Regions from separate parts of the Streptomyces thermocarboxydovorans genome, predicted to be linked through region 3. Evidence: riboswitches for the same ligand, from Rfam matches in the RefSeq annotation. Region 3 holds a riboswitch; each other region holds the start of a gene.
What was found. A riboswitch is a leader RNA that binds a small molecule or an ion and turns the genes downstream of it on or off. The one in region 3 is predicted to bind cyclic di-AMP.
Positions count from the first base shown of each region.

Region 1: another riboswitch for cyclic di-AMP. It lies ahead of ABD198_RS27360 (C40 family peptidase); the one in region 3 lies ahead of ABD198_RS03995 (M23 family metallopeptidase).
Region 2: another riboswitch for cyclic di-AMP. It lies ahead of ABD198_RS23515 (peptidoglycan DD-metalloendopeptidase family protein); the one in region 3 lies ahead of ABD198_RS03995 (M23 family metallopeptidase).

Region 1 is NZ_BAAAGU010000077.1:9,573-17,238, reverse strand. It holds gene pcrA (DNA helicase PcrA) at 1-1,774, opposite strand, end outside; cyclic di-AMP (ydaO/yuaA leader) riboswitch at 2,079-2,251, shown strand; gene ABD198_RS27360 (C40 family peptidase) at 2,259-3,431, shown strand; gene ABD198_RS27355 (tellurite resistance/C4-dicarboxylate transporter family protein) at 3,653-4,654, shown strand; gene ABD198_RS27350 (hypothetical protein) at 4,632-4,985, opposite strand; gene ABD198_RS27345 (C40 family peptidase) at 5,415-6,476, shown strand; gene ABD198_RS27340 (LuxR C-terminal-related transcriptional regulator) at 6,524-7,261, opposite strand; gene ABD198_RS27335 (PspC domain-containing protein) at 7,258-7,666, opposite strand, start outside.
Region 2 is NZ_BAAAGU010000054.1:4,609-12,274, reverse strand. It holds gene ABD198_RS23540 (class I SAM-dependent methyltransferase) at 243-497, shown strand; gene ABD198_RS23535 (MFS transporter) at 528-2,033, shown strand; gene ABD198_RS23530 (MBL fold metallo-hydrolase) at 2,125-3,330, opposite strand; gene ABD198_RS23525 (TetR/AcrR family transcriptional regulator) at 3,470-4,075, shown strand; gene ABD198_RS23520 (SGNH/GDSL hydrolase family protein) at 4,377-5,162, opposite strand; gene ABD198_RS23515 (peptidoglycan DD-metalloendopeptidase family protein) at 5,398-6,321, opposite strand; cyclic di-AMP (ydaO/yuaA leader) riboswitch at 6,324-6,488, opposite strand; gene ABD198_RS23510 (tyrosine-protein phosphatase) at 6,989-7,666, shown strand, end outside.
Region 3 is NZ_BAAAGU010000006.1:30,278-37,943, reverse strand. It holds gene ABD198_RS04005 (M16 family metallopeptidase) at 1-743, shown strand, start outside; gene ABD198_RS04000 (M16 family metallopeptidase) at 740-2,128, shown strand; cyclic di-AMP (ydaO/yuaA leader) riboswitch at 2,386-2,551, shown strand; gene ABD198_RS03995 (M23 family metallopeptidase) at 2,564-3,337, shown strand; gene ABD198_RS03990 (GntR family transcriptional regulator) at 3,565-4,263, shown strand; gene ABD198_RS03985 (HPr family phosphocarrier protein) at 4,443-4,724, opposite strand; gene ABD198_RS03980 (bifunctional acetate--CoA ligase family protein/GNAT family N-acetyltransferase) at 4,902-7,666, shown strand, end outside.

The DNA.
Region 1 (7,666 bases), on a different contig from region 3:
GTTCCTGGAGGTTCTCGATGCGCGTCTCGTCCTGCGGGTCGGTGGAGGCCTGCAGCTCGGCCAGGTAGCCGGTGCGTTCCAGCACCGCCTCCAGCACGGTCGCCGGTCCGGCGCCGGACTCGACGATGGTGCGCAGCTCCTCCATCAGCGTGTTGAACCGCTTGACGGCGTTGACCGAGCGCGCTGCCATGCCGTACGCCTCGTCGACGCGCTTCAGCGCCTGCGGGAAGCTGATCTTCTCCCGCTGGGCCAGGGCGTCGATCATCGCCTCCGCGCGTTCACCGATGCCCCGCTTGGGCACGTTGAGGATGCGGCGCAGCGGCACCGAGTCCTCGGGGTTGGCGAGCACCCGCAGGTAGGCGAGGACGTCCCTGACCTCCTTGCGCTCGTAGAAGCGGACCCCGCCGACGACCTTGTAGGGCAGGCCGACGCGGATGAAGACCTCTTCGAAGACACGGGACTGGGCGTTGGTGCGGTAGAACACGGCGACATCGCCGGCCTTGGCCTCACCCGCGTCGACCAGGCGGTCTATCTCGTCGGCGACGAACTGGGCCTCGTCGTGCTCGGTGTCCGCGACGTAGCCGGTGATCGGGCAGCCGGCTCCGGCGTTGGTCCACAGGTTCTTGGGGCGGCGGGACTCGTTGCGCTCGATGACCGCGTTGGCGGCGCTGAGGATCGTCTGGGTGGAGCGGTAGTTCTGCTCCAGCAGGATGGTCGTCGCGTCCGGGTAGTCCTCCTCGAACTGGAGGATGTTGCGGATCGTCGCGCCGCGGAAAGCGTAGATCGACTGGTCGGCGTCGCCCACCACGCACAGCTCGGCGGGCGGGATCTCGGCCTCGGGCGGCACGTCCACGGGGTGCTCGGTGGGGCCGACCAGCTCGCGCACCAGGGCGTACTGGGCGTGGTTGGTGTCCTGGTACTCGTCGACCAGGACGTGGCGGAAGCGGCGGCGGTAGTGCTCGGCGACGTCCGGGAAGGCGCGGAGCAGATTGACCGTCGTCATGATCAGGTCGTCGAAGTCGAGGGCGTTGGCCTCGCGCAGCCGCGACTGGTAGAGGGCGTAGGCCTGGGCGAGCGTCTTCTCGAAGCCGTCGGAGGCCTGGGCGGCGAAGTCCTCCTCGTCGATCAGCTCGTTCTTCAGATTGCTGATCTTGGCGCTGAAGGACTTCGGCGGGTAGCGCTTGGGGTCCAGCTCGAGGTCACGGCAGACCAGCGCCATCAGCCGCTTGGAGTCGGCGGCGTCGTAGATCGAGAACGACGAGGTGAAGCCGAGCTTCTTCGACTCGCGGCGCAGGATGCGCACACAGGCGCTGTGGAAGGTCATCACCCACATCGCGTTGGCGCGCGGGCCGACGAGCTGCTCGACGCGCTCCTTCATCTCGCCGGCGGCCTTGTTGGTGAAGGTGATCGCCAGGATCTGCCCCGGATGCACGTTCCGCTCGGCGAGCAGATAGGCGATGCGGTGGGTGAGCACGCGGGTCTTGCCGGAGCCGGCACCGGCCACGATGAGCAGGGGTGAGCCGGAGTGGACGACGGCGGCGCGCTGGTTGTCGTTGAGCCCCTCCAGGAGCGCGGCGGAGTCGGTCACCGGGCGGGGGGCGCCGTCGCGGTAGTACTCCTCGCGCTCCGGCGGCACGTCGAACTTCCCGCCGAACAGATCGTCCGGGAGCGGCTCCGGTACGTGATCGTCCTCGGGTGGTGGCGGCGGCTCGTCCGCGGGGCCCGGCTGGGCCTGGAGGTTCGCCAGGAAGCTGTCGTCAAAGAGGCTGCTCATCGCTCTCCGAGTCTAGGGCGCACCGCCGACAGCCCGGGTCCGCCCCGGAACATCCGCACATTCCCGGCGGACGCCCGCCCCGCCCTTCCCGGCTCGTCCCGGCCCTTCCCGGCCCTTCCCGGCGGGCGGATTCCGGCCGCCGGCCCGGACACCGTCGAGCACCGGCCGGGCACCCTGCGTCACCCGGGCACCAAGGTCACGAAAATGTATCGGGCATATCGCCCACCAACCTTCACAGGGGCCACACCAGTTGGCTACCGTGCCGACGGGCCGTACGACCCCCACCGGCGAACCTCGCCGGACCGCACGGCCTCCGCCGAGTCCGGCACTGCCGCCCCATGGCACCCGGAGCCGGGGACCCAACCGAGACCTGGGGTGAATCGGCTCACTCCCGCGCGGAGCAGCCGTAGGGCAACCCTTCCAAGCACCCGCCCGAACCCGACAGCTAACCCGGTAGGCGGACCATTGGAAGGAGTCGCCTCCCTTGGCGTCGCATCGCAAGTCGCGCACCCCCGGACCACGCGTGGCAGGCATACGCACCCCCGCCCTCGCCACGGCTGCCCTCACCTCCGTGGCCCTGCTGGGCCAGACCGCCAACGCCGCCCCGACGGACGACAAGCCGAGTCTCGAAGAGGTCGAGAAGAAGGTCGGCGACCTGTACCGCCAGGCGGAGTCGGCGACCGAGAAGTACAACGCGGCCAAGGAGAAGACCGCGAAGCAGCGCAAGCGCGTCGACTCCCTCCTCGACGACGTCGCCCAGCGCACCCAGAAGCTCAACGAGGCGCGGGAGCAGCTCGGTTCCTACGCCGCCGCCCAGTACCGCACCGGTGCGGGCGTGTCGAACACCGCGACCTTCCTGCTCGCGGACTCGCCGCAGGAGGTCTTCGACCAGCAGCATCTGATGGGCCGGATGACCGGCCGCCAGAAGGAAGCGGTCGACGACTACGTCGAGCAGCAGTCCGCGACGATGAAGAAGCGGAAGGAGGCCACCGAGAGCCTCCAGACGCTCACCGAGTCGCAGAACGACCTGAAGGCCGCCAAGGCGAAGGTCCAGAAGAAGCTGGCCGAGGCGCGCGAGCTGCTGTCGAAGCTGACCGCCGAGGAGAAGGCGCGGCTCGCGGCGATCGAGAAGAAGAAGCAGGAGGAGGCCGCCCGCAAGGCCGCCGAGCTGGCCCGGCAGCAGGAGGAGCAGCGCAAGGCCCAGGAGGCGGCACAGCGAGAGGCGGCTCAGCAGGAGAGCGGCTCGTCCGGCTCCTCCTCGGGCACGACGACTCCGCCCGCGACGGACTCGTCGTACGCCACCAAGGCCGCGAAGGCCATCGCCTTCGCCCGCTCCCAGATCGGCAAGCCGTATGTGTGGGGCGCGACCGGTCCGGGCTCCTACGACTGCTCGGGTCTGACCCAGGCCGCCTGGAAGGCCGCCGGGGTCACCCTCCCGCGCACCACCTACGACCAGGTCGACGCCGGCACGACGGTCCCGCTGTCCCAGGCGCAGCCCGGTGACCTCGTCTTCTTCTACGACGACGTCACCCATGTGGGCATCTACATCGGCAACGGCATGATGATCCACGCGCCGAAGCCGGGCACCTATGTGCGCGAGGAGTCGATCTACTACGACGGCGAGTCCTCGATCCACAGCGTGGTCCGGCCCGCCTGACGGACAAGGGCCCGCCCCACGGCCAAGGGCCCGCCTGACGGACAAGGCACGGTCCGCCCCGGCTGACCGACGAAGCGGGGTCCGCCCCGCCGGCGGCCTGGGCGTGCGGCGGGCGCACCCGAACGGTGCCTCTGCGCGGACGATGCCCCTGCGCGGGTGATCGTGCGCGGGCGCGCGTTGCCCGGCGGGGTGTCATGGGGCGGCTCTTCTAGCATCGGCGCATGTCTCGCCCCTCCCGCCCGTCCCCCTTCCGCGCCTGGTGGGCGCAGCGGTCCCCGGCGGAGGGTGCCGCCGTGATGGCCTGCGGCATCGTGTCGCTGGCGCTGCATCTGGCGGGGTACGAGGTGCTCTCGCGGATCATGCTCGGGGTGGCCTGCGTCGCGTGGGCGGGGCTGGCGGCGGAGTTCGCGCTGCGGCTGCTGCGGGAGCACACGCGGTGGCGGGCGGAGGCGCAGACTCCGGGCGCGCTCACCGCCGTGGCGGCCACCACGGTGATCGGCTCACGCTTCGCCGCGGAGGGCTGGAGCACGCTCGCCGAGGCGCTGCTGGCGCTGGCCGCGGTGCTCTGGCCGCCGCTGCTCGTCCTGGTCGTGAGGAGCTGGCAGCCGAGGATGCCCGGGGCGGTGTTCCTGTGCTGCGTGGCCACTCAGGGGCTGGCGCTGCTGGCGGCGACGCTCGCCGCGGCCGAGTCGGCGGCGTGGCCGGCGCATGCGGCGCTGGCGCTGTTCTGGTTCGGGCTAGTGCTCTACGCCTTCGCCCTCGCCCGTTTCGACCTGCGGCAGACGGCCGAGGGCCAGGGCGACCAATGGGTGGCGGCGGGCGCGCTCGGCATCTCGGCGCTGGCCGGTTCGAAGCTGCTGGCCGCCGACAGCGTGCGGCTGTACCTGTGGAACGTCGACGACAGCCATGTCCTGCGCGTCATGACCATGGTGCTGCTGGTGCTGGACCTGGTCCTGTGCGTGGTGCTGCTGGCCGGTGAGATCCGCTGGCCGCGGACGGCCTACGATCCGCGGCGCTGGTCGACGGTGTTCCCGCTGGGGATGACGGCGACGGCGGCGCTGTCCACGTCCGCCGTCGTCGACGCCCCGTGGCTCGACGGGCTGGGAGAGGTGCTGGTGTGGATCGCGGTGGCCGCCTGGCTGGCGGTCGCGATCGGCGCGGTCCGCTCAGCGGTCGGGCCGGGACCGGTGCCGGAGGGGATCAGGTCCACAGCACGGCGATGAAGATGTTCGCCGTGGTCAGCAGCCCGACCAGGCCGAACAGCCCCTTGTCCACCTTCTCCTCGTCGCGCTTCACGTAGACCAGGCCCAGGATCACGATCAGCAGGGCCAGCTTCACGCCGATCTTGATGTTGTTCACCGACTGGTCGTCGGCCTGGTTGAGGCCGACCAGGATCACTCCGGTGACCAGCATCGTCAGGGCGCCGTGCAGCATGGCCGGGGTGAAGCGGGCGGTGCCCTCACCCATCGCCTTCATCTGGGTGAGGAAGCCTCCGAGCAGGGAGGCGATGCCGATGATGTGCAGGCCGACGAAGAGGTGGATGAGTACGTCCATGGGCCGGAGCCTAGCCAGCGCCCCCGTCCCCGCCGACACCGGCCCGGACGCTCAGGAAGGGTGAGAACGGGCCTCGCGGAGGCGCTCCGTAGCACCAGGGCCCGCCTCGCCCTCCCGCCTTCGGTATTTCGGTCAGCTCAGCTGTGCAGGCCGTCGTTCCCGTGCGGGGATCACGGTCACATACGGTCACCGCGTGATTGTCTCGTGTCACTTCCGGGCAACCCGTCACAGCGCCGGCCCGGCCGGGTCTAGCGTCCTGCACCAGGTGACCGGCTCCCCACCGCCGCCCAAACCAGGGGCGGCACCCGGACACCACCGCCGAGAGGATCCGGCGGCGGACCGTTCCCCCTGTGCGCACCGCCGCCGGATCATCGCTCAGCTGTTCCCCGTCACGGGGCAGGCGGTCGTCGAAAGGACGTGACGTCCCAGATGGCAGCGCACCGCAGGTCCAGACAGCGCTCGGCGGCCGGTACCACCGCTCGTACCGCCGCCACCCTCGCCCTCGCGGGCGCGGCAACCACCACCGTCCTGGACGGCACGGGGCAGGCCGATCCGCAGCTGACTCCCCAGCAGGCCAAGTCCCGGGTCGACCAGTTGTACCGGGAGGCGGAGGTCGCCACCGAGAAGTACAACGGGGCGAAGGAGAAGGCGGACGCGGCCCGGGAGCGGGTGCGGAAACTCCAGGACGAGGCGGCCCGCAAGCAGGAGCGGCTCAACGCGGCCCGGTCCGCGCTGGGTTCGGCCGCCACCGCCCAGTACCGCAGCGGCGGCCTCGACCCGGCCGTCCAACTGGTCCTCTCCGACGACCCCGACGGCTACCTGGACGGCGTCGCGTTCGCCGAGCGGGCGGGCAGCCGCCAGAACGCCGCCGTGAACCGGGTACGCGCACAGCTGCGGGAGATCGAGCAGCTGCGCGGCGCCGCCCGCGTCGAGCTGAAGTCCCTCGCCTCGCGTCAGGCGCAGCTGAAGCGGCACAAGAAGACGATCACCGGGAAGCTCGGTGAGGCCCGGCGGCTGCTGTCCCGGCTGACGCCCGAGCAGCGCGCCGGCTACGGCGACGGCACCGACCGCGCCTCACGCGCCTCGGCAGCCGGCCGGGAGGGCCTGGCCGCACCCGGCGCCGCCACCGCTCAGGCGCCCAGCTCCCGCGCCGCCCAGGCGGTCTCCTACGCCTACCAGCAGCTCGGCAGCCCCTATGTGTGGGGCGCGACCGGCCCCGACGCCTTCGACTGCTCGGGGCTGATCCAGGCCGCGTACCGCTCCGCGGGCGTCTCCCTGCCCCGCACCACCTACGCGCAGATCACCGCGGGCCGCCGCGTCGCCCGCTCCGAACTCCTCCCCGGCGACCTGGTCTTCTTCTACTCGGGCATCAGCCATGTCGGCATCTACATCGGCAACGGGCAGATGATCCACGCCCCGAACCCCTCGGCCCCGGTCCGGCTGGCCCCCATCGACCAGATGCCGTTCGCGGGCGCCACCCGGGTGGGCTGAGCGGCCTGCTGCCGTTGCCGCCCCCGCCTGTCCCGACCATCCCTGCCTCAGACCAGCCGTCGTGCCGTCGCCCACCGCGTCAGCTCGTGCCGGTTGGACAGCTGCAGCTTCCGCAGCACCGCCGAGACATGCGACTCGACCGTCTTCACCGAGATGAACAGCTGCTTGGCGATCTCCTTGTAGGCGTAGCCCCGCGCGATCAGCCGGAGGACCTCGCGCTCGCGCTGGGTGAGCCGGTCGAGGTCCTCGTCGACCGGGGGTGCGTCGGTGGAGGCGAAGGCGTCCAGCACGAACCCGGCCAGGCGCGGCGAGAACACCGCGTCGCCCTCCTGCACCCGGAAGATCGAGTCCACCAGGTCCGTGCCGGTGATCGTCTTGGTGACGTAGCCGCGGGCGCCGCCGCGGATCACGCCGATGACGTCCTCCGCCGCGTCCGACACGGACAGCGCGAGGAAGCGGACCGGCTGCTCGGTGTCGTTCATCAGCGCGGCGCAGCGGCGCAGCACCTCGACACCGCCGCCACCGGGCAGGTGCACATCGAGCAGGACGACCTCGGGCCGGGTCGCGGTGATGACCGAGACCGCCTGGTCGACGTCGGCGGCCTCGCCGACCACCTCGACGCCCGTCTGCTCGGTCTGGCCGATCTCGGCCTGGACGCCGGTGCGGAACATGCGGTGGTCGTCGACGAGGACGACCCGCACATGGCGCCGTGCGGAGCCGGCCTCCGCGGCCTCGGCCTCCGGTGCCGGTCCGGCCGTTCCGTTCGCCTCGGTCGGCTCACTCATGACGTGTTCTCCGCCCTTTCCATCTCCAGCTCGACCTCCGTGCCGCCGTCCGGCACCGCGCGCACCCGCGCCGTGCCGCCGTTGCGCTCCATGCGGCCGATGATCGATTCTCTGACGCCCATGCGGTCGGCGGGTATCGAATCGAGGTCGAAGCCGGGGCCGCGGTCGCGGACGGACACGAACACCGTTCTCCCCTCGACCTCGGCGTAGACCTGAACCGCACCACCCTCGCCACCGTACTTGGCGGCGTTCACCATTGCCTCGCGCGCGGCTTGCATCTGCGCGCCCACCTTCTCGTCGAGCGGGCAGTCGCCCACCACGACGACCTCGATGGGGACGCCGTGCTTGTCCTCCACCTCGGCGGCGGTGCGCCGCACGGCGTCGGCCAGATTGGCCGGCTCGTCG
Region 2 (7,666 bases), on a different contig from region 3:
CCGTTGCGCAGGTGGCGGGGATGCGGGCCGCGGCTATCGTGGTCGAAGGGGCCGCGACTGCTGGTGAACCTGGTGAGCGAGGTCTCTATGACCGGATCGACTCCGCGCGGCGCCGAGGGTGCCATGGGACGCGGCTATGCACGGCACTCACGGGTACAGCGCCACGCCGACGACTACGGAATGCCCCTGCTGCGCCGCGCCGTTGACGCGGCTCCCTCCCGCCGGACGGGGAGCCCTTCCGGGTGGCGGATCTCGGGGTGGCGGCCGGGACCAACTCCCTGGACCCCATGCGCCTGGTGGTGGAGGGGATCCGCGGACGCACCGGGGAGGACACCCCGGTGACGGTGGTGCACACCGACATCCCCGCCAACGACTTCAACACCATGTTCGCGACGGTCCTGGGCTCGCCCGGCTCCTACGCCCACGAGCCCCAGGTCTTCGCGTTCGCCGAGGCCCGCTCCTTCTATGTCGTCCCGCTGCGCATCACACGCGTGTGACGGGTACCGGCGCATCCGGAAGAGGCTCCCATGACGCACGCCCCGGCGGCCCGGCGACGACGCGGCGGACTGACCGTACTGCTGCTCGCGTCCTTCATGGGCATCCTCGACGTGCTGATCGTCAATGTCGCCGCCCCCTCCATCCAGCGGGACCTGGACGCGGGTTTCTCCGCCATCCAGATGGTGATCAGCGGTTACGTCCTGGCCTACGCCGTGATGCTGACCACCGGGGCGCAGCTCGGCGACTCGCACGGACCGGCGCGCGTGTTCCTGCTGGGCGTGCTGGGGTTCACGGCGCTGTCCGCCGGATGCGCGGCGGCGCCCTCGGCCGCCGTGCTGATCGCCCTGCGCCTGGGCCAGGGCCTGGCGGCGGCGCTGATGCTGCCGCAGGTGCTGGCGCTGATCCAGGTGCTCTTCCCGAAGGAGCAGCGGGCGCGGCCGCTCGCCCTGTACGGGGCGACGCTGGGGCTGGGGGCGGTCCTCGGGCAGATCATCGGCGGTGCCCTGATCCGCGCGGACGTCCTCGGGCTGGGGTGGCGTACGGTGTTCCTGGTCAATGTGCCCATCGGACTCGCCGTGGCCGCCTGCACGCCGGCCCTGCTCCCGCGGCGGCGCCCCGCCGAGCGCCGCCCGCTGGACGTCCCCGGGCTGCTGCTGACCGCGGTCGCCATGACTCTGCTGATCTTCCCGCTGATCCAGGGCAGCGCCGAAGGCTGGCCCCCCTGGGTGTGGCCGGCCTTCGCCGGGTCGGCCCTGACCCTGGTCGCGCTGTGGTTCGTGGAGCGACGGCGGGAGCGGGCGGGCGGTTCGCCCCTGATTCCGCCGTCCCTCTTCGGCGGTTCCGGCTTCCGGACCGGGCTTGCCATCGCCCTGATCTTCTACAGCGGCAACTACGGGCTCTTCCTGCTGCTCGCCTATGTCTTCCAGGACGGGCTCCACCTGTCGCCGCTCGCCTCCGGCATCGGCTTCCTGCCGCTGGGCGTCGGCTTCGCCGCCGCGTCCCTGCTCAGCCGCCGCCTCACCGACCGCTACGGCAGCCGGGTGCTGCTCATCGGCGCCGCGGTCATGGTGGCCGGCTACGTCATCCTGATCGCGACCCTTGCGCCGCACCCGGCGTACTCCGGGCCGGTCATGGCCCTCCTGCTCGCGCCCGCGCTGCTGGTGTCCGGGGCGGGGCAGGGCATCGTGTCGGCGCCGCTCATCGGGGTGGTCCTGGCCACCGTCCGCCGGGAAGACGCCGGGGCCGGATCCGGGATGGTGCTGACCGCCAACCAGCTCGCGTCCTCGCTCGGGGTCGCCGTGCTCGGTGCGCTGTTCGTCGCCCTGCTGGGCGCGGATCCCCAGGAAGCGGGGGCAGGGCTGGACGAGCGGGACTTCACCGCGGCCCTGATGGGCTGCTCCTGGCTGCTGCTCGCCCTGGCGGCGGCCGTCGGCCTGCTGGCCCGCCGCCTTCCGCACGGCGACCGGGCCGGCGCCTCCACACCGGGCGGCGCGGGCCGCTCGGCTCACGGAAGCGAGCACGGCAGCGGGAACTGAGCCACGCCCGCCGTCACCGAGGCCTGCGCCCGGCCGACGTCACCACAACCTGCGCCCGGCCGGCGTCACCAAGGCCTGAGACCGGTCGCCGTCACCGCTCGCCCGCGAGGTCGAGGTCGCGCCCCGGCGGCTCCGCGGGCTCGCCGGACTCGGCGGCGGCGCCTTCCGGCCTGCGCCAGTGGCGGGCGACCGGGCCGGACACCCCGCGCCACCAGGCCTCCACCGGCAGCTTGCCCGCGGGCTCGAACGGCTCGCCCGGACGCGGGAACCCCACCGCCTGGCCGGCCTCCTCGGCCACGTCCTTGGTCCACTCCCCCGGCTCCGCCCAGGCGTGCGGTGCCAGGTTGAAGGTGCCCCAGTGGATCGGCAGGAGCACCCCGCCCGGCTGCCCGCCCTGGAGGTCGAGATGCGCGCGCAGGGCCTCCTCGGGCGTCATATGGATGTCGGGCCAGAACTCCGAGTACGCGCCGAGCTGGATCATCGTCGCGTCGAACGGCCCGTGGGCCGAACCGATGTCCGTGAAGCCGGTGAAGTAGCCGGTGTCGCCGCTGTGGTAGACGCGGTGCTGCTCGCCCGCGACCACCCAGGACGCCCACAGGGTGTGCTGGGTGTTGCGCAGGCCCCGGCCGCAGAAGTGCCGGGCGGGGGTCGCGGTGAGCGTGAGGCCGCCGATCCGGGTGGACTCGTGCCAGTCCAGTTCGCGCAGCCGCCCCTCGGACACGCCCCAGCGCTCCAGGTGGGCGCCGACGCCGAGCGGCACCGCGAACAGGGTGTCGGTGCCGGCCAGCGCCTTGATGGTGGGCAGGTCCAGGTGGTCGTAGTGGTCGTGCGAGATCACCACGACGTCGACCGGGCCGAGGGCGGCCAGCGGCAGCGGCACCGGGTGCAGCCGCCGGGGTCCGGCGAAGGGGAAGGGTGAGCAGCGCTCGCCCCACACCGGATCGAACAGCACCCGCTGCCCGTCGATCTCCGCGAGCACGCTGGCGTGCCCCATCCAGGTCAGGCGCAGCCCGGTGGCGGGCGGGCGGGCGATGTCGGCGAGGGTGGTGGGGTGGACCGGCACCGTGCCCTTGGGGGCGCGGCGGGCGCGGCTCTCCTTGTCGAGCAGGGCCTTCGCCAGGTCCCGGGAGGAGCCCGCGGGGCGGGTGCGCGCCGGGCCTCCGGGGTTGACGAAGACGCCGTCCTTGAAGTGCGGGGATCTGCGGATGCGCGCCATGCGCTCACCGCTGGGGTCCGCGCCGAAGGCCGGGGGCCGCAGCGCGCGGAGCCCGGAGCTGTGGGTACGGAATCCGGCCACGGTGCCTCCAGCTGGGATGGGTCAGGATTTCCATTATGTGCGGCCGGTCCCGGCGACCCGGTGCTGATCGGCTGAGGCGGTGCTGTTCGGCTGGTACGGGCGTCCCTCGCCGTGACATGTACGGGCTAGGGTGACCGCCGTGACGAGGGTGCGGTTGAGCGTGGCGGAGCGGCGCGAGGAGATGCTGCGGGCTGCCATCGAGCAGATCGAGGAACGGGGTGTGGCCGCGGTACGGATCTCCGACGTGGCCTCGGCGCTCGGGGTGAGCAACGCGCTGGTGCTGTACCACTTCGCCACCAAGGAGCGGCTGGTCGCCGCCGCGTTCGCGCATGCGGCCGAGGCCGACCTGGCCCGGCTGCGGAAGCTGCTGAGCCGCCGCACCACGGCCCTGCGCAGGCTGCGCGCGGCCGTGCGCTGGTACGCGCCGACCGGGCAGGCGAAGGGCTGGCGCCTGTGGATCGAGGGCTGGGCGGTGTCCCTGCGCGATCCGGCGCTGCGCGAGGTTGCCCGGGACCTGGACCGTCAGTGGAAGGCGGCGCTGACGGAGGTCATCGAGGAGGGCGTGGAGGCGGGCGAGTTCACCTGCCCCGATCCCGCGGGGGCGGCCCTGCGCCTGACCGCCCTGCTGGACGGCCTCGCCGTCCAGCTGACCTCCTACACGGGAACGATCCCGCGCTCCCGCGCCAGGACCTGGGCCGAGGAGGCCTTGGCACGGGAGCTGGAGCTTCCGGGGCCGGGCCGGTGATCCGCCCGGCGTGCGGGCGGGCACGGACGACATCCCGGCGCTGCCGGAGTGCCCGGACGACACCTCGACGACCCTGGGCCGCGTGGCCCGCCCCCGATTCCTGCGGTGGGCGCACGTCCGGCTTGTGCGGCTGGCTCAGGTCCGGCGAACGGCACCACGGCGCCCCGGGGGTGCGCGGACGACTCCACGGCGCCCCCGGCGTGCGCGGACGACACCACGGCGCTGCCGAAGTGCCCGGACGCCACCTCGACGGCCCCGGCCGCGCCGGCCGCCCGCGCTACCGGCGGCCGGCTCAGCGGACTCAGGCCACCGCGCCGATGCGCGAGCGGATGTCCTCCGGGGACAGCGTGCCCTTGGGTGTGACGTGGTCGCCGGAGGACTCGCCCCGCAGGCGGCGGCCGATCCACGGCACCAGGTACTCCCGCGCCCAGTGCACGTCGTCCCGCCGGACCTCCAGGGTTCCGCGCGGCGGCTGCGGCGGCCACGGCTGCTCCGGGTCCGCCGGCACCTCGAGCCCCAGGACCTGCCCGGCCCGCAGCGCGACACGGGTGTGCCCCTCGGGCGAGAGGTGCAGCCGGTCCGCGTCCCAGGCCCTGCGGTCCTGCACGCTCTTGAGCGACCACAGGTCAAGCACCGGGCAGCCGTACCGGTCGGCGATCGCCCGGACGTGCCCGTTGTAGGTGGCGATCTTGCCCCGCAGATGCTTGAGCAGCGGCACGCCGCGGGTGTCGAATCCGGTCGTCACCATCACGGTCCCGGCCGCCTCGGTCAGCCGCGCGACCGCGCGCTCGAAGCGCTCGGCCACCTCGTCCGGGTCGGTGCCCGGCCGCAGGATGTCGTTGCCGCCCGCGCAGAACGAGACCAGATCGGGGGCGAGTTGCACGGCCTGCGGCACCTGGTCCGCGACGATCTGGTCGAGCAGTTTCCCGCGCACGGCGAGGTTCGTGTACTGGAAGTCGCCTTCGGGCCTGCGGTCGGCGAGGAGCACGGCGAGCCGGTCGGCCCAGCCGACGAACGCCCCGTCGGGGCCTGGGTCCCCGACGCCCTCGGTGAAGCTGTCCCCCACCGCCACGTACGACCCGATCACTGCTGCGCTGTCACTCTTCGAATCGTCTGCCACAGCCCCTCATGATTCACCTTCGAATGTGACCTACGCGACCGTAGGCAGAGCTTGACGGGCGGTGAGATAAGCCACTCTCAAAGAATCCGCCAACCCCGGAATACGGGGCGGGTGTGCTCCGCGCAACACCGAAGGCCGGACCCGGGGATCGGGGTCCGGCCTTCGGCGGCGTGTCAGGGAGATGCAGCGGTTGCCGCGGGCGTCAGATGGCGACGCCCTTCGAGCGCAGGTAGGAGATCGGGTCCACGTCGGAGCCGTAGTCCGGCGTGGTGCGGATCTCGAAGTGCAGGTGCGGGCCGGTCACGTTGCCGGTCGCACCGGAGAGGCCGACCTGCTGCCCGGCGCTCACCGTCTGGCCGGCCGAGACGGACAGCGAGGACAGGTGGGCGTACTGGGCGTAGTAGCCGTCGTTGAGCTTGATGACGACCTGGTTGCCGTAGGCGCCGCCCCAGCCGGCGGAGACCACGGTGCCGGAGCCGACGGCCTTCAGGGAGGTGCCGGTCGGGACGCTGAAGTCGACACCGGTGTGGTAACCGCTGGACCACATGCTGCCGGCCACCTTGTAGGCGGTGCCGATGCCGCCGCCGGGCACCGGCGAGGTGAAGCCGGAGGTGGTGGCGGCCTGCTGGGCGCCGGTCGCCTTGGGGGCGGACTGCTCCGGGGCCTTCTCGGCCTTGGGCTTCGCGGCCGGCTTGGACTCCGGCTTGGCGGCGGCCGGGTCGGCGGCGGTGGACTTCTCCGGCGCGCTCTCGGCGGCCTTGCCGTCGATGGTGAGCTTCAGACCCGGGTGGATGAGCGACGGGTCGTCACCGACGGCCTCGCGGTTGTCGGCGTACAGCTTCTTCCAGCCGCCCTCGACGCCCTCCTTCTCGGCGATCTTGACGAGGTAGTCGCCGGCCTTCACGATGTACGTGCGGGCCTCGCCGCCCTGGTCGCCGTCGGCCTTCTGGCCGGCGACGGAAAGGGTCTGGACGGTCTTTTCCGGGGCCACCTGCGCGGTGGCGGCGTTGGCTCCGGTGGCGCCGAGAAGCGGCAGCGCGAGTGCGGCGCCACCGGTACCGGCGACGGCGATGGATCGGGTGAAACTAAGCGTCCTGGGACGACGGTGCTTACCCTTCGCGGGCATGACGAATTCCTCTCCGGCGCCTGCGAGGTGAGCTGTCGGGTTCGGGCTGGAGATGCCCGGCCGCGCCTCAACGCGACTTAACCCCAAGCCTGTTCCGGAGACCGGTCCAGGCAGTCTTACCTGTGGGTCCCCCGCTCCTGCCGAACACGGGTCAGTGGTCTGTGCGGGCCCCGGACGGCGGCAGGATTAGGCGTCCGTCCGGATCGGTGTGGAACGTAAGCGAGCAAGACGCAATGGGACAAGCACGAGGTTCCCTGCGAAGCCGTTTTTCCGTGATCCACAGGCACAAATGCGGTCACCGAGCGTCGCACCGGGATCCGCGCGGGCCGCGAATTCCCTTGTAAAGCTCGTGAATTACGTGAACATGGCGACAACGCATCGTCACGAATATGACGATGCTCACGCACCCCATTCCCATCTCCCTTTCTTTCGGGGCACGTTATGGCGAAATTGTCTAAACGGACAGAACGGCTTAAGAGGTGATTTGGCCGCCGTGTCGCCGGCGTCGCGACAGGGCATGCGAAGCTCACCCGCCCGGCCAGACATATCAGGGCATATCGCCCATATCGACGGGGTAGCTCGTTCTCGTTGCCCAGGGCAGCCATGTCGTATCGTCGACAGAACCCGCCGCCGAGCCGCGCGGCGGCGCAGAGTGGGAGGAGCCCCCGTGACGCAGCACATCCCGTCGACCGAGCCCGAGCTGGCCGGAGTACGCAACTTCCGCGACGTGGGTGGCCTGCCGACCGTGGACGGACGACGGGTGCGGCACGGTGTGCTGTTCCGCAGCGGTCATCTGGCGCACGCGACGGCCGAGGACGCGGCCTTCCTCTCCTCCCTGGGGTTGCACACGATCTTCGACTTCCGCAACGCGGCCGACCAGAAGCTGGAGGGGCCGGACGTCGAGCTGCCGGGCGTGCGCAATGTGAACCTGCCGCTGAGCGACCCGGCCGACGGCGCCGAGTTCTGGAAGATGGTCCGCGACGGGGACCTGGAGCAGCTGCGCGAGATCCTCGACGACGGCAAGGGCGCGGCCCGGATGATCCACTCCTACCGGACCATGATCGTCACGCGCACCGCCGAGCACTCCCGGGTGCTGCACTCGCTCGCCGAGGACAGCGTCCCCGCGCTGATGCACTGCGCGGCGGGCAAGGACCGCGCGGGCCTGTCGGTGGCGGTGACGCTGCTCGCGCTGGGCGTCGAGCGGGACGCGATCTACGAGGACTATCTGAAGTCCAACGCCAAGCACCGGCGCTACAAGGTGCGCCGCAGCAGCGACGCCCCGGCGGCCCACTCGCCCGAGGTGATGGAGCTGCTCAGCCCCCTGTTCGACGCCCGCGCCGAGTAC
Region 3 (7,666 bases):
ACCCCGAGCAGACGCTGGCCTGGATCGAGAAGTACTTCGGCTCCATCCCCGCGCACGACGGCAAGCCCGAGCCCCGCGACGGCTCCCTGCCCGACGTGATCGGCAAGGAGCTGCGCGAGGTCGTCGAGGAGGAGGTCCCCGCGCGTGCGCTGATGGCCGCCTACCGGCTGCCCCACGACGGGACCCGCGCCTGCGACGCGGCCGACCTGGCGCTCACCGTCCTCGGCGGCGGCGAGTCCTCCCGCCTGTACAACCGGCTGGTGCGGCGCGACCGCACCGCCGTGGCGGCCGGGTTCGGCCTGCTGCGGCTGGCCGGGGCCCCCTCGCTCGGCTGGCTGGACGTGAAGGCCTCCGGCGACGTGGAGGTGCCGGTGATCGAGGCCGCCATCGACGAGGAGCTGGCGCGGTTCGCCGAGCACGGCCCCACCCCCGAGGAGATGGAGCGCGCCCAGGCCCAGCTGGAGCGCGAGTGGCTGGACCGGCTCGGCACGGTCGCCGGCCGCGCCGACGAACTGTGCCGCTACGCCGTCCTGTTCGGCGACCCGCAGCTCGCCCTGACGGCCGTGCAGCGCGTCCTGGACGTGACGGCCGAGGAGGTCCAGGAGGTCGCCGAGGCCCGCCTGCGGCCGGACAACCGCGCGGTGCTCGTCTACGAGCCCGTCGCCACGGAAGAGAGCGCCGAGGGCGTGGAGGAAGCCGCTGCCCTCGCCGGCAGCGACGAGATCGAGGAGGCGGCGAAGTGACCGAGCTCGCCACGATGGAGTTTCACCCCCAGCCGCAGGCGGGCGAGGCCAAGCCGTGGGCCTTCCCGGCCCCCGAGCGCAGCGCGCTCGGCAACGGCCTGACCGTGCTGCGCTGCCACCGCCCCGGCCAGCAGGTCGTCGCCGTCGAAGTGCTGCTCGACGCGCCCCTGGACGCCGAGCCGGCCGGCCTCGACGGCGTCGCCACGATCATGGCGCGCGCCTTCTCCGAGGGCACCGACAAGCACTCCGCCGAGGAGTTCGCCGCCGAGCTGGAGCGCTGCGGCGCCACCCTGGACGCGCACGCCGACCACCCGGGCGTCCGCCTGAGCCTGGAGGTCCCCGCCTCCCGGCTGGCCAAGGGCCTGGGCCTGATCGCCGACGCGCTCCGGGCGCCCGCCTTCGCCGACAGCGAGGTCGAACGCCTGGTGCGCAACCGGCTCGACGAGATCCCGCACGAGCTGGCCAACCCCTCCCGCCGCGCCGCCAAGGAGCTCTCCAAGGAGCTGTTCCCGGCCGACTCCCGCATGTCGCGCCCCCGCCAGGGCACCGAGGAGACCGTCGCAGGCATCGACTCCAAGGCCGTACGCGCCTTCTACGACCGGCATGTCCGCCCGGCCACGGCGACCGTGGTGGTCGTCGGCGACCTCACCGGCGTCGACCTCGACGCGCTGCTCGGCGACACGCTGGGCACCTGGACCGGCTCCACGGCCCAGCTGCGGCCCGTCCCGCCGGTGATCGCGGACGACACCGGCCGCGTGGTGATCGTGGACCGCCCCGGCGCCGTCCAGACCCAGCTGCTGATCGGCCGGACCGGCCCCGACCGGCACGACCGCGTCTGGCCCGCGCAGGTGCTGGGCACCTACTGCCTCGGCGGCACCCTGACCTCCCGCCTGGACCGCGTGCTGCGCGAGGAGAAGGGCTACACCTACGGCGTCCGGGCGTTCACCCAGGTCCTGCGGTCCGCGCCGGACGGCACCGGCGCCGCGATGCTCGCCATCAGCGGCTCCGTGGACACCCCCAACACCGGCCCGGCGCTGCAGGACCTGTGGACCGTGCTGCGCACCCTCGCCGCGGAGGGGCTCACCGACGCCGAGCGGGACGTCGCCGTGCAGAACCTGGTCGGGGTGGCGCCGCTGAAGTACGAGACCGCCGCGGCCGTCGCGAGCACCCTCGCCGACCAGGTCGAGCAGCATCTGCCGGACGACTACCAGGCCGAGCTGTACCGGCAGTTGGCCGCCACCGGCACCGTGGAGGCCACCGCCGCGGTGGTGAACGCCTTCCCGGTGGACCGTCTGGTGACCGTGCTCGTCGGTGACGCGGCGCAGATCAAGGCGCCCGTGGAGGCCCTCGGCATCGGTGAGGTCACCGTCGTGAGCGCCGAGTAGACGCCCGTGCGGGCGGCGAGTTGACGGTGCTTTGACACCGGGCGGACGGCGCGCCGGACGCCTCTCCGCGGCGCGCGCGGGTGAGCCCTGGTGGCGGAAACGTCACCAGGGCTCACTTATGCCCGGATTGAGGCGGAGGGGGCCTGTCTGCCCTGTGGGATGCGCTACAAAAACCGGGATCCGTTTGGGAATTGAAACTCGCCCCGTTTAGCGTCGTGCGGGCTGTTCGTCAGGCAGTGCGCCGCACCCGCGGCACCGGACAGTCATCGCCGAGTCCCCGTACGGCGCGAGCCAGGGGAGCCGGGGACCCATAGGCAGTCCCTGGGGTGAATCGGACGCCCGCGCGCACCGCGAGGGGGTCCGTAGGAGACCTTCCTGCTCCGAACCCGTCAGCTAACCCGGTAGGCGAGAGGGAAGGAAAGGACCAGTCTGTACATGGCGTTCACCCGCGCCACGGGCAAGCATCGGCGTCCCAGCCGGATCCAGCGCGGCACCGCGCGTGCCGCGGGCATAGCGGCCCTCACCGGCACCGGCGTCGTCGGTTCGCTCGCCGCTCCCGCCTTCGCCGCCGAGCCCGCCGCGGCGCAGACCGGCCTCACCCCCGTCATCGACATGGGCGACACGGTCGCCGACCGGATCGACGCCCAGGCCGCCGCCCAGCACGAGGCGGCGCGCGAGGCCGCCGAGGAGGCAGCCCGCAAGGCCGCCGAGGAGGCCGCCCGCAAGAAGGCGGCCAAGGCGGCCGCCGAGGCCCGGGCCGCCAAGGAGCGCGCCGAGCGCGAGGCCGAGCGCAAGCGCCTCAACACCTTCGTCTCCCCGATCGCCGGCTCCTACGTCTCCACCTCCTACCAGGCCGGCGGCGCCGTCTGGTCCTCCGGCAGCCACACCGGCATCGACTTCCACGCCGCGAGCGGCACCCCCGTCCGGTCCGTCGGCATGGGCACCGTCGTGGAGGCCGGCTGGGGCGGCGCGTACGGCAACCAGGTCGTCATCAAGATGCACGACGGCACCTACACTCAGTACGCCCACCTGTCCTCGATCAGCGTCTCGGCCGGCCAGCAGGTCACCGCGGGCCAGCAGATCGGCAACTCCGGCGCGACCGGCAACGTCACCGGCGCCCACCTGCACTTCGAGGCCCGCACCAGCGCCGAGTACGGGTCCGACATCGACCCGGTCGGCTACCTCCGCGCGCACGGCGTCAAGCTCTGAGAGCACGCCCTTCGTCAAGGTCCGAGAGCGCGCTCCTCGCCTTCCCCCTCCTGGCCCCGGCTCCCCGAGCCGGGGCTTTCGGCTTCCCCGGGGCCGGCCGCGCCCGGTTGTCCAAAAAACAAGTATGAGTTCCGGCTCACCGTCGGAAATTCCTCCGGATTGCAATAGAGTCACGAAACAACACGTCCTTCGTCGGCGTGTCACGAGGATTGAGCCGGAGGTCGGTCATGCGTATTCCCGCGCACTCGGTGTGCACGGCGATCCGGGACGACATCGTCGCCGGTGTATTCGAGCGCGGAAGCCGGCTCACCGAAGAACTCCTCGCCCGCCGCTACGGCGTCTCCCGCGTCCCCGTCCGCGAGGCGCTGCGCACCCTGGAGGCCGAGGGCTTCGTGGTGACCCGGCGGCACGCCGGCGCCTGCGTCGCGGAGCCCACCGAGCAGGAGGCCGCCGACCTGCTGGAGATGCGTCTGCTGCTGGAGCCGCTGGGAGCCGCGCGCGCCGCACAGCGTCGCACGGACGCCCATCTGAAGGTGCTGCGCGGCCTGGTGCGCCTCGGGCAGGAGCGTGCCCGCAGGGGCAGCAGCGATGAACTGCGCTCTCTCGGCAGCTGGTTCCACGAGACGCTCGCCCAGGCCTCCGGCAGCCAGGCGCTGGCCTCGATGCTGACCCAGCTGCGGCACAAGATCGCCTGGATGTACACCCTGGACGCACCGGCCGACCCGGCGGAGTACTGGGCGGAGCACGGCGCGATCGTGGACGCCGTGGCGCGCGGCGACGGCGACCGCGCCCGCTCGCTGACCGCGCAGCACACCGAGCGCACCACCGCCGCGCACCGGCTGCGCACCGCCTCGGGCGGCGATGGCACCGGCGAGCCTGTGAGGAACACGCAACATGCCGTAAACACGACGAGCGCTCGGAATTAACACGGGGGCCGTATACAAAGAGCGCAAGAAATTCGCGGGGGGATTTTTCTGCTGCCCGGAAAGCCCAATAGCTGTGCCGACGGGGGATCGGCCGCCCGGGGGAAATGAAAAGCGAGGGGTCCGCCCGGCGTCCGGGCGGACCCCTCGCTTTGTGCCGCACTCATTCCGCACGGAGGAATTCAGACGGTCTCGGGAAGCTCCTCGAGGCCCTCGGAGACCAGCTTGGCCAGACGGTCCAGAGCGGCGTCCGCGCCCTCGGCGTCGGAGGCGAGGACGACCTCCTCGCCGCCTTGGGCACCCAGACCCAGCACGGCCAGCATGGAGGCCGCGTTGACGGGGTTGCCCCCGGCCTTGGCGATCGTCACCGGGACGCCTGCGGCCGTGGCGGCTCGGACGAAGATGGAGGCGGGGCGGGCGTGGAGACCCTCGGCCCAGCCGACGTTGACGCGGCGCTCAGCCATGTGTTGCTGCCCTTCGGTGTTCCGGGTTGTCTAGACCAGTTTTCCATATCGTGAGGCATGCCGGGAGCGGCGCCCGCCCTCGGTGCCGCCCGGCGGGCCGCGCGGCCTTGGTCCCGCGTCCGTTGTTCCACAGACTGCCTCGCGCCGTTGCCGGGCGCGAGCCGTACTCTGGGGCCCATGCAGACCTCGTCGGACCGGCACGAGTACCCCGCCCATTGGGAAGCCGACGTGGTGCTGCGCGACGGCGGCACCGCACGCATCCGGCCCATCACCGCCGACGACGCCGAACGCCTGGTGAAGTTCTACGAACAGGTGTCGGACGAGTCCAAGTACTTCCGGTTCTTCGCGCCGTACCCGCGGCTGTCCGCCAAGGACGTGCACCGCTTCACCCACCACGACTACGTGGACCGGGTCGGGCTCGCGGCCACCGTCGGCGGCGAGTTCATCGCCACCGTCCGCTACGACCGGATCGGCACCGACGGAACACCCGCCTCCGCCCCGGCCGACGAGGCCGAGGTCGCCTTCCTGGTGCAGGACGCCCATCAGGGCCGGGGCGTGGCCTCCGCCCTGCTCGAGCACATCGCCGCCGTCGCCCGGGAGCGCGGCATCCGCCGGTTCGCCGCCGAGGTGCTGCCCGCCAACACCAAGATGATCAAGGTGTTCACGGACGCCGGGTACACCCAGAAGCGCAGCTTCGAGGACGGCGTCGTCCGGCTGGAGTTCGACCTCGAACCCACCGACCGCTCCCTCGCCGTGCAGTACGCGCGCGAACAGCGCGCCGAGGCCCGCTCCGTGCAGCGGCTGCTCGCGCCCGGCTCCGTCGCCGTCATCGGCACCGGCCGCACACCGGGCGGCGTGGGACGCAACATCCTCGGCAACATCCGGGACGCCGGATACCCCGGCCGCCTCTACGCGGTGAACCGGGCGCTGCCCGAGGAGCAGAAGGAGCTGGACGGGGTCCCCGCCTACCGCTCGGTGCGGGAGATCGACGGGCCGGTGGACCTCGCGGTCGTCGCCGTGCCCGCCGAACACGTCCCCGAGGTCGTCACCGACTGCGGCGAGCACGGAGTGCAGGGACTGGTCGTGATCTCCGCGGGCTACGCCGAGTCGGGTCCCGAGGGCCGCGAGCGGCAGCGCGCCCTCGTACGGCAGGCCCGCAGCTACGGCATGCGCATCATCGGGCCCAATGCCTTCGGCATCATCAACACCGCCCCCCAGGTCCGGCTCAACGCCTCGCTCGCCCCAGAGATGCCCCGGCCCGGCCGGATCGGACTGTTCGCCCAGTCCGGCGCCATCGGCATCGCCCTGCTGTCCCGGCTGCACCGGCGCGGCGGCGGCGTCACCGGGGTGACCGGTGTGTCGACCTTCGTCTCCTCCGGCAACCGCGCGGACGTCTCCGGCAACGACGTCCTGCAGTACTGGTACGAGGACCCCGACACCGATGTCGCCCTGATGTACCTGGAGTCCATCGGCAACCCCCGCAAGTTCACCCGGCTCGCCCGCCGGACCGCCGCGGCCAAGCCCCTCGTGGTGGTGCAGGGCGCACGCCACGGCGCCGGACCCCGGGGACACGCCGTGCGCGCGACACGGCTGCCGCACGCCACGGTGTCCGCGCTGCTCCGGCAGGCCGGCGTCATCCGCGTCGACACCATCACCGAACTCGTCGACACCGGCCTGCTGCTCGCCCGCCAGCCCCTCCCGGCCGGACCCCGCGTGGCGATCCTGGGCAACTCCGAGTCCCTGGGCCTGCTGACCTACGACGCCTGCCTGGCCGAGGGACTGCGCCCGCACCCCCCGCTGGACCTCACCACGGAGGCCACGGCGGCGGATTTCCACGCGGCCCTGTCCCGGGCGCTGGCCGATGACAGCTGCGACGCGGTGGTCGTCACCGCGATCCCCTCGGTGGGGGAGTCCTCCGTCGGCGACGCCGCCCTGGCCGAGGCCCTCCGCTCGGCCGCCACCGCGACCCCCAAGCCGGTCCTGGTCGTCCACGTGGAACTCGGCGGCCTCGCCGAGGCCCTGTCCGCCGCAGCCAGCACTGCCCGCCCACCCCGCCAGCCGGAGCCGACGGCGGCGGACCCGGACGACCCGTCCCCGGCACCGGATGTGACCCCCGCGCCACCCACGCCGTACGACCGGCCCTCCTCGGCCGACCGCCCGGCGCCGGCGGAGCGGCCGGCCACCCCCGGCGCACGTACCGCTCCTTCTGCGCCCCCGGCGCACGCGGGGGCCGCTCCGGCGGGAGGTGCGCCCACCTCCGCGCCCCCGGGTGCCGCACGCGCCGCCGGTGCATCCGTGCCTCCCGTCTCCGCCTCCCCGCCCCCCAAGGGCGCCCTGCTCATCCCGGCCTACCCGGCCGCCGAACGCGCCGTGCGGGCGCTCGGGCACGCCGTCGCCTACGCGCAGTGGCGGCGGGACGCCGCCGAGCCCGGCAAGGTGCCGGAGTACGACGACATCGACGAACGCAGGGCCGCCACCCTCATCGACGGCATGCTCGCCCGCGGCCAGGGCCTCACCCTCGGCAGCGAGGACACCTGCGAGTTGCTCGGCGCCTACGGCATCGACGTCCACCGCGCCCTGCAGGCCCCCACGCCCGACGCCGCCGCCGAGGCCGCCGCCCGGCTCGGCTACCCGGTCGCCCTGAAGGCCACCGCCCCGCACCTGCGGCACCGTGCGGACCTCGGCGGCGTACGCCTGGACCTCGCCGACGAGGACCAGCTGCGCCGCGCGTACACCGAGCTGACCGGCCTGTTCGGCACGGCCGAGGAGCTGCGCCCCGTGGTGCAGCGGATGGCACCGCGCGGGGTGGACACCGTGGTCCGCGCGGTGATCGACCCGGCCGCCGGGGCCGTCCTCTCCTTCGGGCTGGCCGGGGCCGCCTCGCAGCTGCTCGACGACATGGCGCACCGGCTGATCCCGGTGACCGACCGGGAGGCCGCCTC